3 regions of the Kitasatospora sp. NPDC008050 genome follow, and region 1 is predicted to be linked to each of the others. Evidence: predicted binding sites of a transcription regulator. Region 1 holds the regulator's gene; each other region holds the start of a gene.

Region 1 (3,270 bases):
GGTGCGGTCATGGCGCGCTTTCCTCGGAACGGGTCGGGCCTCGAAAACGGGTCGGCCCCCGAAACGGGTCGGGGTGGGCCTGGCTGTTGCTCCAGGCCCACCCCTGCCGATGAACTGGTCGCCGCTCAGCGGCCGTTGAAGGCGTCCTTCAGCCGGGAGAAGAGCCCCTGCTGCCCGGGCGAGAACTGGCCCGAGGGCCGCTCCTCGCCGCGCAGCACCGCGAGGCGGCGCAGCAGGTCCTCCTGCTCGGGGTCGAGCTTGGTCGGCGTCTGGACCTCGACATGCACTATCAGGTCGCCCCGGCCTCCCCCGCGCAGGTGGGTGACGCCCCGCCCGTGCAGCGGGATCGACTGCCCGGACTGGGTGCCGGGCCGGATGTCGACCTCCTCCAGACCGTCCAGGGTCTGCAGCGGCACCTGGGTGCCGAGCGAGGCCGCCGTCATCGGGATGGTGACCGTGCAGTGCAGGTCGTCGCCGCGGCGCTGGAAGGTCGGGTGGTTGATCTCGGCGATCTCCACGTAGAGGTCACCGGCCGGACCACCACCGGGGCCGACCTCGCCCTCGCCGGCCAGCTGGATCCGGGTGCCGTTGTCGACCCCGGCGGGGATCTTGACGGTCAGCGTGCGCCGGGCCCGGACCCGGCCGTCGCCCGCGCACTCCGGGCACGGGGTGGGCACGACGGTGCCGAAGCCCTGACACTGCGGGCACGGGCGCGAGGTCATGACCTGGCCCAGGAAGGAGCGGGTGACCTGGGAGACCTCGCCCTTGCCGCGGCACATGTCGCAGGTCTGGGCCGAGGTGCCGGGGGCCGCGCCCTCGCCACTGCAGGTGGTGCAGGTGACGGCGGTGTCGACCTGGAGTTCCTTGGTGGTGCCGAAGGCGGCCTCATCCAGGGTGATCTCCAGGCGGATCATCGCGTCCTGACCGCGCCGGGTGCGCGAGCGCGGGCCGCGCTGGCCCGAGGCCGCCCCGAAGAAGGCGTCCATGATGTCGGAGAAGCCGAAGCCCGCCGCACCGCCGCCGAAGCCGCCCCCGCCGCCGCCCGGCGAGAGCGGGTCCCCGCCCAGGTCGTAGACCTGCCGCTTCTGCGGATCGGAGAGCACCTCGTAAGCGGCGTTGATCTCCTTGAACCGCTCCTGCGTCTTCGGGTCCGGGTTGACGTCCGGGTGCAGTTCACGGGCAAGGCGCCGGAACGCCTTCTTGATCTCGTCCTGCCCCGCGTCCCGTCGGACGCCGAGTACCGCGTAGTAGTCCGTGGCCACCAAATACTCCGCTTGTTCCGCCTCTAGAAAAGTGCTGCTGGTACTGCTCCTGCGCCACTCAATGTACGCAAGAACCGGTTAGGACTCTGCCAGGATCTGCCCCACATACCGGGCGACCGCCCGCACCGCCCCCATGGTGCCGGGGTAATCCATCCGGGTGGGACCGATCACACCCAGCTTGGCGACGCTCTCGTCGCCCGAGCCGTAGCCGACCGAGACGACCGAGGTGGAGTTCAGACCCTCGTACTCGTTCTCCCGGCCGATCCGCACGGTCATGCCGGCCTCGTTGGTCTCACCGAGCAGGCGCAGCAGGACCATGTGCTCCTCCAGCGCCTCCAGCACCGGCTGGATGGTGAGCGGGAAGTCATGGCCGAAGCGGGTCAGGTTGGCCGTGCCGGCCAGCATGATCCGCTCCTCGTTCTGCTCCACCAGGGACTCGAAGAGCGTGGAGAGCACGGTGGAGACGATCGGCCGCTCGGCCGGCTCGAAGGCCGCGGGCAGATCCTCCACCAGGGACGGGACGTCGGGGAAGCGCCGGCCGCCGGCCCGGGCGTTGAGCCGGGCGCGCAGGTCGGCCAGGGTGCTCTCGCGCACCGGGCCCGGGCAGTCGACCATCCGCTGCTCGACCCGGCCGGTGTTGGTGATCAGCACCAGCATCACCTTGGCCGGGGCCAGCGCGACCAGCTCGATGTGCCGGACCGTGGATCGGGTCAGCGAGGGGTACTGGACCACCGCGACCTGGCGGGTCAGCTGGGCCAGCAGCCGCACCGTGCGGGCGACCACGTCGTCCAGGTCGACCGCACCGTCCAGGAAGTGCCGGATCGCGCGCCGCTCGGGGGCGCTCATCGGCTTGACCTCGGCCAGCCGGTCGACGAAGAGCCGGTAGCCCTTGTCGGTCGGGATCCGGCCGGCGCTGGTGTGCGGCTGCTGGATGTAGCCGTCCTCTTCGAGGGTGGCCATGTCATTGCGCACGGTGGCCGGGGAGACGCCGAGGTTGTGCCGCTCGACCAGCGCCTTGGAGCCCACCGGCTCCTCGGTGCCGACGTAGTCCTGCACGATGGCGCGCAGCACGGAGAGCTTGCGCTCGTCGAGCTGGCGGACCTCCAGGCCGGCCGGCTCGCCGCCACCGGGGCGCGCGGCGGGCGCGGCGGACCCGCGCGCGGCAGAGCGCGTGCCGCCGCCACTACGCGTCGGCGCGGCCTTGGCCGTTGCCCGAGGGCCTGCGGCGGTGCGCTGAACTCTCGCGGCCCCGGTGGCCGGTGGACTGCCGGCCGCCGGCTCGCGGCCGGTCGGACGCGGATCGGAATCGGGTTCGTCGAACATGGCACGCACCTCCCTCTTCGCGCGTTGTCCAGGTACCAGGTCCTGCCCTGACAAGTACTGCCCGGTGATCGGCTTGGCACTCTGCCCGGACGAGTGCCAAAACCGTACCTGCCAGTGTAAGGCCCGGGTCCGATCGCAGGAACGCCCTGGCCCGGGATGCCGCGCGGATCACTCCGCATGGCACCCCGGTCCGCTGGGCACGACACGCCTGGAGCGAACGTCTCCGGGCCGGGTGGTGCCCGGCGCCGGACGAAGTGGCAGCATCGATAGCAACTGACACCCGAGCGCCGAAAGGGCCGCTCGGGCGACGGAAAACCCGCTGGATAACTTGAAGGACCAAGAGGAGCAGCCATGTCGGCGTCCGGCCCCCACACCCGCTTTGCGCCCGATCGTGGACTGACCGGTCGGATGGTCACCACGATGTTCCTGATCGGGCTGCTCTACGTCGGCTTCACGGGTGTGCTGATCGTCCTGCTGCGGGGCGCCTGGCCACTGATCGTCCTGCTGATGGGCGGGCTCTTCGTCGCGCAGTTCTGGTTCAGCGACAAGATCACCGAGCGGGCGATGGGCGCCCACGCGGTCACCCCGGAGCAGTACCCGCAGCTGCACGGCACCATCGACCGGCTCTGCGCGCTGGCCGACATGCCCAAGCCGCGCGTCGCGGTGGCCGACAACGACATGCCCA
Region 2 (3,270 bases), on a different contig from region 1:
GGACAGGAGACACGGCCTAGGCTGGACGGAGCGGACCACACCGGAGGCAGGCACGATGGCAGGACAGGACAAGCGGGACGAGCGCGCTGGGCAGGCCCCGCCGGCCGCGCGGGAGAAGACCACCGCGAAGGCGGCCAAGCTGGTCTTCACGGACCCGTTGAGCCGGCAGACCAGTGACGACACCGACCGGGGCTGGGGCGAGTCCGAGGGCTCGCGCGGCCTGGACTGGTACCAGAGCCAGCGGCCCCCGCACCACGGGGACTGACCGGGAGCACCTGACTGGGAGCACCTGACCGGGAGCAGGAGCCTTGCCCGCGCCGGAGGGCAGGCGGTGATGGGTGGAGATCCTGGGCCGGGCGGCCCAGGACCGTCGGTGGGGTCAGGCCTGGCGGACCAGGGCGTCGCGGATCTCGGTGAGCAGGGCGACCTCCTTCGCTTCGGCCTCGGCCGAGACCTCCTCGGCGGACTTGCGGCGGGCCATGAACCTCGCGGCGGGGACGACGATGAAGAAGTAGACCACCGCGGCGGTGATGACGAACTGCAGGACCGCGCTGAGCACGGACCCCCACATCAACTGGATACCCGAGGTGACCTGGCCGTTCGCGTTCACCACACACGGGCCCTTGATGCAGGAGGTGTAGGCGTTCAGGTTCTTGGCGCCGAAGGCGCCGACGAGCGGGTTGATGATGCCTTGCACGAAGGCGTTGACGATGTTGGTGAACGCCGCGCCGATGACGACGGCGATCGCGAGGTCGATGACATTGCCACGGAGCAGGAATTCCTTGAAGCCTTTCACGCCCCGTGAACGACGGGACCTTTGATCGGTTACGGGTGGATTGCTCGCCATTCGGGTGATATTCCCGAATCGGATGGCTGACGGTCCGTCAACGCCCCGGACCGCAGTGCGGCAGTGCGGCCCGGGCTGACGGCGCCTGCGAAGGGGCGTGGACGGGTGGCCCGGCGGGCTCGCGCGGCCCCGGGTGCAGCGGCCCGGCGGCGATCGCGGCGGCCGCCAGCAGGCCGGTGGCCAGCGTGGCCGGTCGGTGCCGCACCGCCTGCCGGATGCGGTACCGCCCGCTGCCACCACGCCGGATCGGGCGGAACTCCGGGACGGCGCGCCGGGGCGGCTGCGGGGAGGCGCGGGCCGGTGGCGGCCGCCGGGCGCAGTGGGGAGTCGCGGGGCGCGGGGAGGGTGCTGGGGTGGGGAGAACTGTGGTCATGGGATCCGACACCGCCTCTGCCGTGGGCCTGGTAGCTGGTAGGAGCAGCGAGCGGGAGATCCGCTCGCTGGTTCAGGATCCGTCGGCGACACGACCGCGCCCAGTCCCCACCGGATTTCTGTGGATAACCCGGCGCCTGTGGATAACTTTCCCCAGCCCAGCCCCTCGCCCCCCAGAGACGCAAAACACGCAAAACGCCCCTGCCGGCACCCCATCGGGGCGCCACCAGGGGCGTTGAGCAACGGCTCCAGCCTGCTGCGACCGCGTCGGGTCAGCCGGCCGAGGACGAAGAGGACGAAGAAGAAGACGACGCGGACGTCGAGGACGACGCCGACGAGGACCCGCTCGACGAGGCCGAGGACGTGCTGGCCGCCCCAGAGCCGGTCGAGCCGCCCGAGGCGGCCCCCGAAGAGGCACCCACCGAGCTGCTGGAGGAGGAGCGGCTGTCCGTCCGGTAGAACCCGGAGCCCTTGAACACCACGCCCACCGCCGAGAAAACCTTGCGCAGGCGACCCTGGCAGTTCGGGCAATCGGTCAGAGCCTCGTCGGTGAACTTCTGCACCACCTCAAGGCCGCTGCCGCACTCGGTGCACTGGTACTGGTACGTGGGCACTTGTCTTCCTCCTGGCACTCTCGCCTGATGAGTGCTAACGACGGTCCATGATGCGGCATTCCGCTGGATCAGTCCAGCGCCGACCCGATGGCGCCGACACCCAGGGCCTGTCGGGTCGGCCCCACCTCAGTGCTCCGATGCCCCGACGAGCGAGGTCATCGCGCTGCCACTCCTGGCAACGGTACGGCTCTCGGTGCCCGGAGCCACCAGGAGTCGCCGCAACGTGACCAGGGCCACCAGCCCGATCCCGGAGCCGGCCAGCGGCACCAGGAACCCGGTCCACGGCCCGCCCATGTCGATGAGTCGCCCGGCGACGGTCGAGCCGACCGCCAGCCCCAGCCCGATCGCGCCGGTCAGCCAGGTGAAGGCCTCGGTCTTGGCGCCGTCCGCCACCAGCGTCTCGACCAGGGTGTACCCGGTGATCAGGGTCGGCGCGATGGCCAGCCCGCAGACCAGCCCGGCCACCGCCAGGGTGACCAGGTTGGGCATCGCCCAGAGCGTCGAGCAGCCCAGCACCAGCAGGGTGTAGCTGCCGAGCATCCGCTGCTGGGCCGAGCGCCGCCAGGCGATCAGGCCGTACAGCACGCCGGCCAGCATGGAGCCGCCGGCGAAGATCCCGTAGACGACGCCGCTGAGCCCGCCCTGCCCGGCCGCCTCGGCGGTGGCGGTGACGGAGATCTGCATGCCGCCGAAGACGCTGCCGACGCCCAGGAAGACGCCGGCCAGCAGCCGGACCCCGGGCGAGGCGAGTGCGGAGGCCTGCCGGGTGCCGGGTTCCCGCACCAGCTGGGCGGGGGCGGTCCGCCGCTGCGCGGCGAAGGCCAGCCCGCCGACCAGGGTCAGCGTGGCCTCGACGATCAGCGCGGCGGCGGGCGTCACGGTGCTGGCGATGACGGCGGTGAGCACCGGGCCGACCGCGAAGGTGAGCTCGTCGGTGACCGACTCGAACGCGAAGGCGGTGTTCAGGTGGGCCGGCCGGTCGGCCAGCTTGGCCACCCAGCGGGCCCGGACCATGGCGCCGACCTGCGGCACGGTGGCACCGGCCGGTGTGGCGACCAGGAAGAGGGTCCACACGGGTGCGTGGCCCAGGGCCAGCGCGATCAGCGCGCCGACCGAGACCGCGTGCACCAGCACGCTGGGGACCAGTACCGCGGCCTGGCCGTAGCGGTCGGCCAGCCGGCCGGTCTGCGGTCCGACCAGGGCCTGGGCCACGGCGGCCACCGCCACGACGGTGCCGGCGGTGCCGTAGGAGCCGTGGGTGCCCAGGATCAGCAGGGAGATGCCCATGCTGAGCATCGCGTAGGGCAGGCGCGCCGCGAAGGCGGGCAGGAGGAACGTCCACGCACTGGGGGTGCGCAGCAGGGTGCCGTACCCGACGCGCGCGGGCGCGCTGGGAGTGTCGACGACGACGGGGCTTTCGACCGTTGGGCGGGCCGC
Region 3 (3,270 bases), on a different contig from region 1:
GAGCGGGTGACCTTGACCGGGTCGATGACGCCGGCCTTCACCAGGTCGCCGTACTCGCCGGTGGCGGCGTTGAAGCCCTGGTTGCCGTCCAGCTCGGCGACCTTGGAGGTGATGACGTAGCCCTCCAGGCCGGCGTTCTGAGCGATCCAGCGCAGCGGCTCGGCGAGCGCCTTGCGGACCACGGCGACACCGGTGGCCTCGTCGCCCGACAGGCCCAGGCCGCCGTCCAGCACCTTCTGCGCGTGCACCAGGGAGGTGCCACCGCCGGCGACGATGCCCTCCTCGACCGCGGCGCGGGTCGCCGAGATGGCGTCCTCCAGGCGGTGCTTGCGCTCCTTGAGCTCCACCTCGGTGGCGGCGCCGACCTTGATCACGCAGACGCCGCCGGCCAGCTTGGCCAGGCGCTCCTGCAGCTTCTCGCGGTCCCAGTCCGAGTCGGTGTTGGCGATCTCGGCCTTGATCTGGGCCACCCGGCCGGCCACGGCCTCGCTGTCACCGGCACCGTCGACGACCGTGGTCTCGTCCTTGGTGATGGTCACGCGGCGGGCGGAGCCCAGCACCTCCAGGCCGGCCTGGTCGAGCTTGAGGCCGACCTCCTCGGAGATGACGGTGGCACCGGTCAGGGTGGCCAGGTCGCCCAGGATGGCCTTGCGGCGGTCGCCGAAGCCCGGGGCCTTGACGGCCACCGCGTTGAAGGTGCCGCGGATCTTGTTCACCACGAGGGTGGAGAGCGCCTCGCCGTCCACGTCCTCGGCGATGATCAGCAGCGGCTTGGAGGCACCGCCCTGCAGGATCTTCTCCAGCAGCGGGAGCAGCTCCTGGATGGAGGAGATCTTGCCCTGGTTGATCAGGATGTACGGGTCCTCCAGGACCGCCTCCTGACGCTCCTGGTCGGTGACGAAGTACGGCGACAGGTAGCCCTTGTCGAACTGCATGCCCTCGGTGAAGTCCAGCTCCACGCCGAAGGCGTTCGACTCCTCGACGGTGATGACACCGTCCTTGCCGACCTTGTCGATGGCCTCGGCGATGAGCTCGCCGACCTGCGGGTCCTGCGCGGAGAGGGAGGCGACGGCGGCGATGTCGTCCTTGCCCTCGATCTCGCGGGCCACCGAGAGCAGGTGCTCGGTGACGGCGGCGACGGCCTTGTCGATGCCCTTCTTCAGGGCGGCCGGGCCGGCACCGGCGGCGACGTTGCGCAGACCCTCGTTGACCAGGGCCTGGGCCAGCACGGTGGCGGTGGTGGTGCCGTCACCCGCGACGTCGTTGGTCTTGGTGGCGACCTCCTTGACGAGCTGCGCGCCAAGGTTCTCGTACGGGTCGTCGAGCTCGACCTCACGGGCGATGGTGACACCGTCGTTGGTGATGGTCGGGGCGCCGAACTTCTTGTCGATGACGACGTTGCGACCCTTGGGACCGATGGTCACCTTGACGGTGTCGGCCAGCTTGTTCACACCGCGCTCGAGCGAGCGGCGGGCGTCCTCGTCGAACTGCAGGATCTTCGCCATGATTCCGTTTCCTCGGGATGTCTGCGTTACGTGACGTCAGGTGGACCAACAGCCGCGCCCCGGGCCCCTGTCTTGAGCCCCTGCGGCAGTTGCCGGGAGGGAGACACGGATCCGGGGCGGGGCCAGAGGACGGACCGTCAGGTCCGTCGGACTGCTTGACTGCTTGACGATCTACTTCTCGACGATGGCGAGAACGTCGCGAGCCGAGAGGACGAGGTACTCCTCGCCCTTGTACTTCACCTCGGTGCCGCCGTACTTCGAGTACAGGACGATGTCGCCGACGGCGACGTCGAGCGGCAGGCGCTGGCCATCCTCGAAGCGGCCCGGGCCGACGGCCAGGACGACGCCCTCCTGGGGCTTCTCCTTGGCGGTGTCCGGGATAACCAGGCCGGAGGCCGTGGTGGTCTCGGCGTCGAGCGGCTGGACCACGATGCGGTCCTCAAGCGGCTTGATGGCAACCTTGCTGCTGGCGGTGGTCACGTCCGAGTTCCCCTTCGGAGATTACGGGGTTGTCTAACAGGTAGGTGGCGACACCGTTGGCCTGCCGTCGCGGGGGTCAGGCCAGCACTGTCGCGTTAGCACTCTCCCGGGGGAGAGTGCCAGGAACGACCTTAGGCCGCGGTTAGCACTCAGTCAACCAGAGTGCCAACGGCGCGCCAGCCGATCGCGAGAACCCGGGTACCCGTACTCATGTGCGGCGGCCGCGGGCCCGGGCAGACTCCTGGCATGACGCTCTCCGAACAGCAGCAGCCCCACCCGCCGGGGCCCCGGAACCGGCAGCTGATCCTCGGCCTGCTGGCCCTCGACCTCGTCCTGTTCGTGGGCTTCACATTGGTCGTCGTCGCCATGGCGAGCCGGGTCGGCGAGGACGGCCTCGACGGTCTGTTCCGGAAGATTGCCGTCCTCTACTGGAGCTGCCTCGGCGTGTCGGCCGCCAGCGGCCTGATCTGCCTCGGGCTCCGGCGGCCGGGCGCCGGAGCCCTCCAGCTCGGCGTCACCGCGCTCGGCCTGCTGCCGGTCCTGTCGTGATCGAATGGGCGGGTGGAGACCGAGACCCTTGAGCAACTGCTGAGCGAGCAGGGACAGCGGCTGCTGGACGACCTGCGCGAGTACGCCCCCGAGCAGGAACTCGCGCTGGCCACCCGGCTGCGGCGGGAGCACCCGGCGGAGCTGGTCTCGGCAGCCCTGGGGCAGGCACGGCTGCGCCAGCGGGCCGAGGCCAAGTTCGGCGCCGACGCGCGGCGGATGTACTTCACCCCCAACGGGGTCGAGCAGTCCACCCGGCGCACCGTCGCCGACTGGCGGGCCCGGCGCTTCGCCGCGCTCGGGGTGCGCCGGCTGGCCGACCTGTGCGGCGGCATCGGCGGGGACGCGATCGCGCTGGCCCGGGCCGGGATCAGCGTCCTCGCCGTCGACCGGGACCCGCTGACCTGTGCGGTGGCCGCCGCCAACGCGCAGGCACTGGGCCTGGCCGAGCTGATCGAGGTGCGCTGCGCGGACGTCACCGAGGTGTCGGTGGACGGCTTCGACGCCGTCTTCACCGACCCCGCCCGGCGCACCGACAAGGGCCGCGTCTTCGACCCCGCCGCGTACTCCCCGCCGCTCTCCTGGGCCGTCGAGGCCGGTCGCCGCACCCCGTTCGGGGCGCTCAAGGTGGCCCCGGGGATCCCGCACGAGGCGGTCCCCGAGGACGCCGAGGCGGAGTGGGTCTCCGACCACGGCGAGGTCAAGGAGGCGGTCCTCTGGTTCGGCACCGGGCCCGCCG

What was found. Region 1 encodes HrcA, which represses chaperone genes, less so after heat shock. Its sites were predicted from a motif close to TTNGCACTCNGNNNNNCNGAGTGCNAA; they were not measured.
Region 2: ACFZB9_RS04675 (FmdB family zinc ribbon protein) is a predicted target of HrcA. The motif match lies at 1,845-1,871, and genes of this name have one in related genera.
Region 3: groES (co-chaperone GroES) is a predicted target of HrcA. The motif match lies at 2,128-2,154, and genes of this name have one in related genera.

Annotation. Positions count from the first base shown of each region.
Region 1 covers NZ_JBIBIJ010000001.1:680,132-683,401, forward strand. Annotated here, with positions in the region: gene ACFZB9_RS02965 (16S rRNA (uracil(1498)-N(3))-methyltransferase) at 1-11, opposite strand, end outside; gene dnaJ (molecular chaperone DnaJ) at 126-1,262, opposite strand; gene hrcA (heat-inducible transcriptional repressor HrcA) at 1,341-2,585, opposite strand; gene htpX (zinc metalloprotease HtpX) at 2,937-3,270, shown strand, end outside.
Region 2 covers NZ_JBIBIJ010000002.1:265,620-268,889, forward strand. Annotated here, with positions in the region: gene ACFZB9_RS04660 (hypothetical protein) at 56-265, shown strand; gene mscL (large conductance mechanosensitive channel protein MscL) at 380-796, opposite strand; gene ACFZB9_RS04670 (hypothetical protein) at 885-1,220, opposite strand; gene ACFZB9_RS04675 (FmdB family zinc ribbon protein) at 1,492-1,833, opposite strand; gene ACFZB9_RS04680 (MFS transporter) at 1,960-3,270, opposite strand, start outside.
Region 3 covers NZ_JBIBIJ010000005.1:192,623-195,892, forward strand. Annotated here, with positions in the region: gene groL (chaperonin GroEL) at 1-1,505, opposite strand, end outside; gene groES (co-chaperone GroES) at 1,677-1,985, opposite strand; gene ACFZB9_RS12235 (hypothetical protein) at 2,232-2,534, shown strand; gene ACFZB9_RS12240 (SAM-dependent methyltransferase) at 2,547-3,270, shown strand, end outside.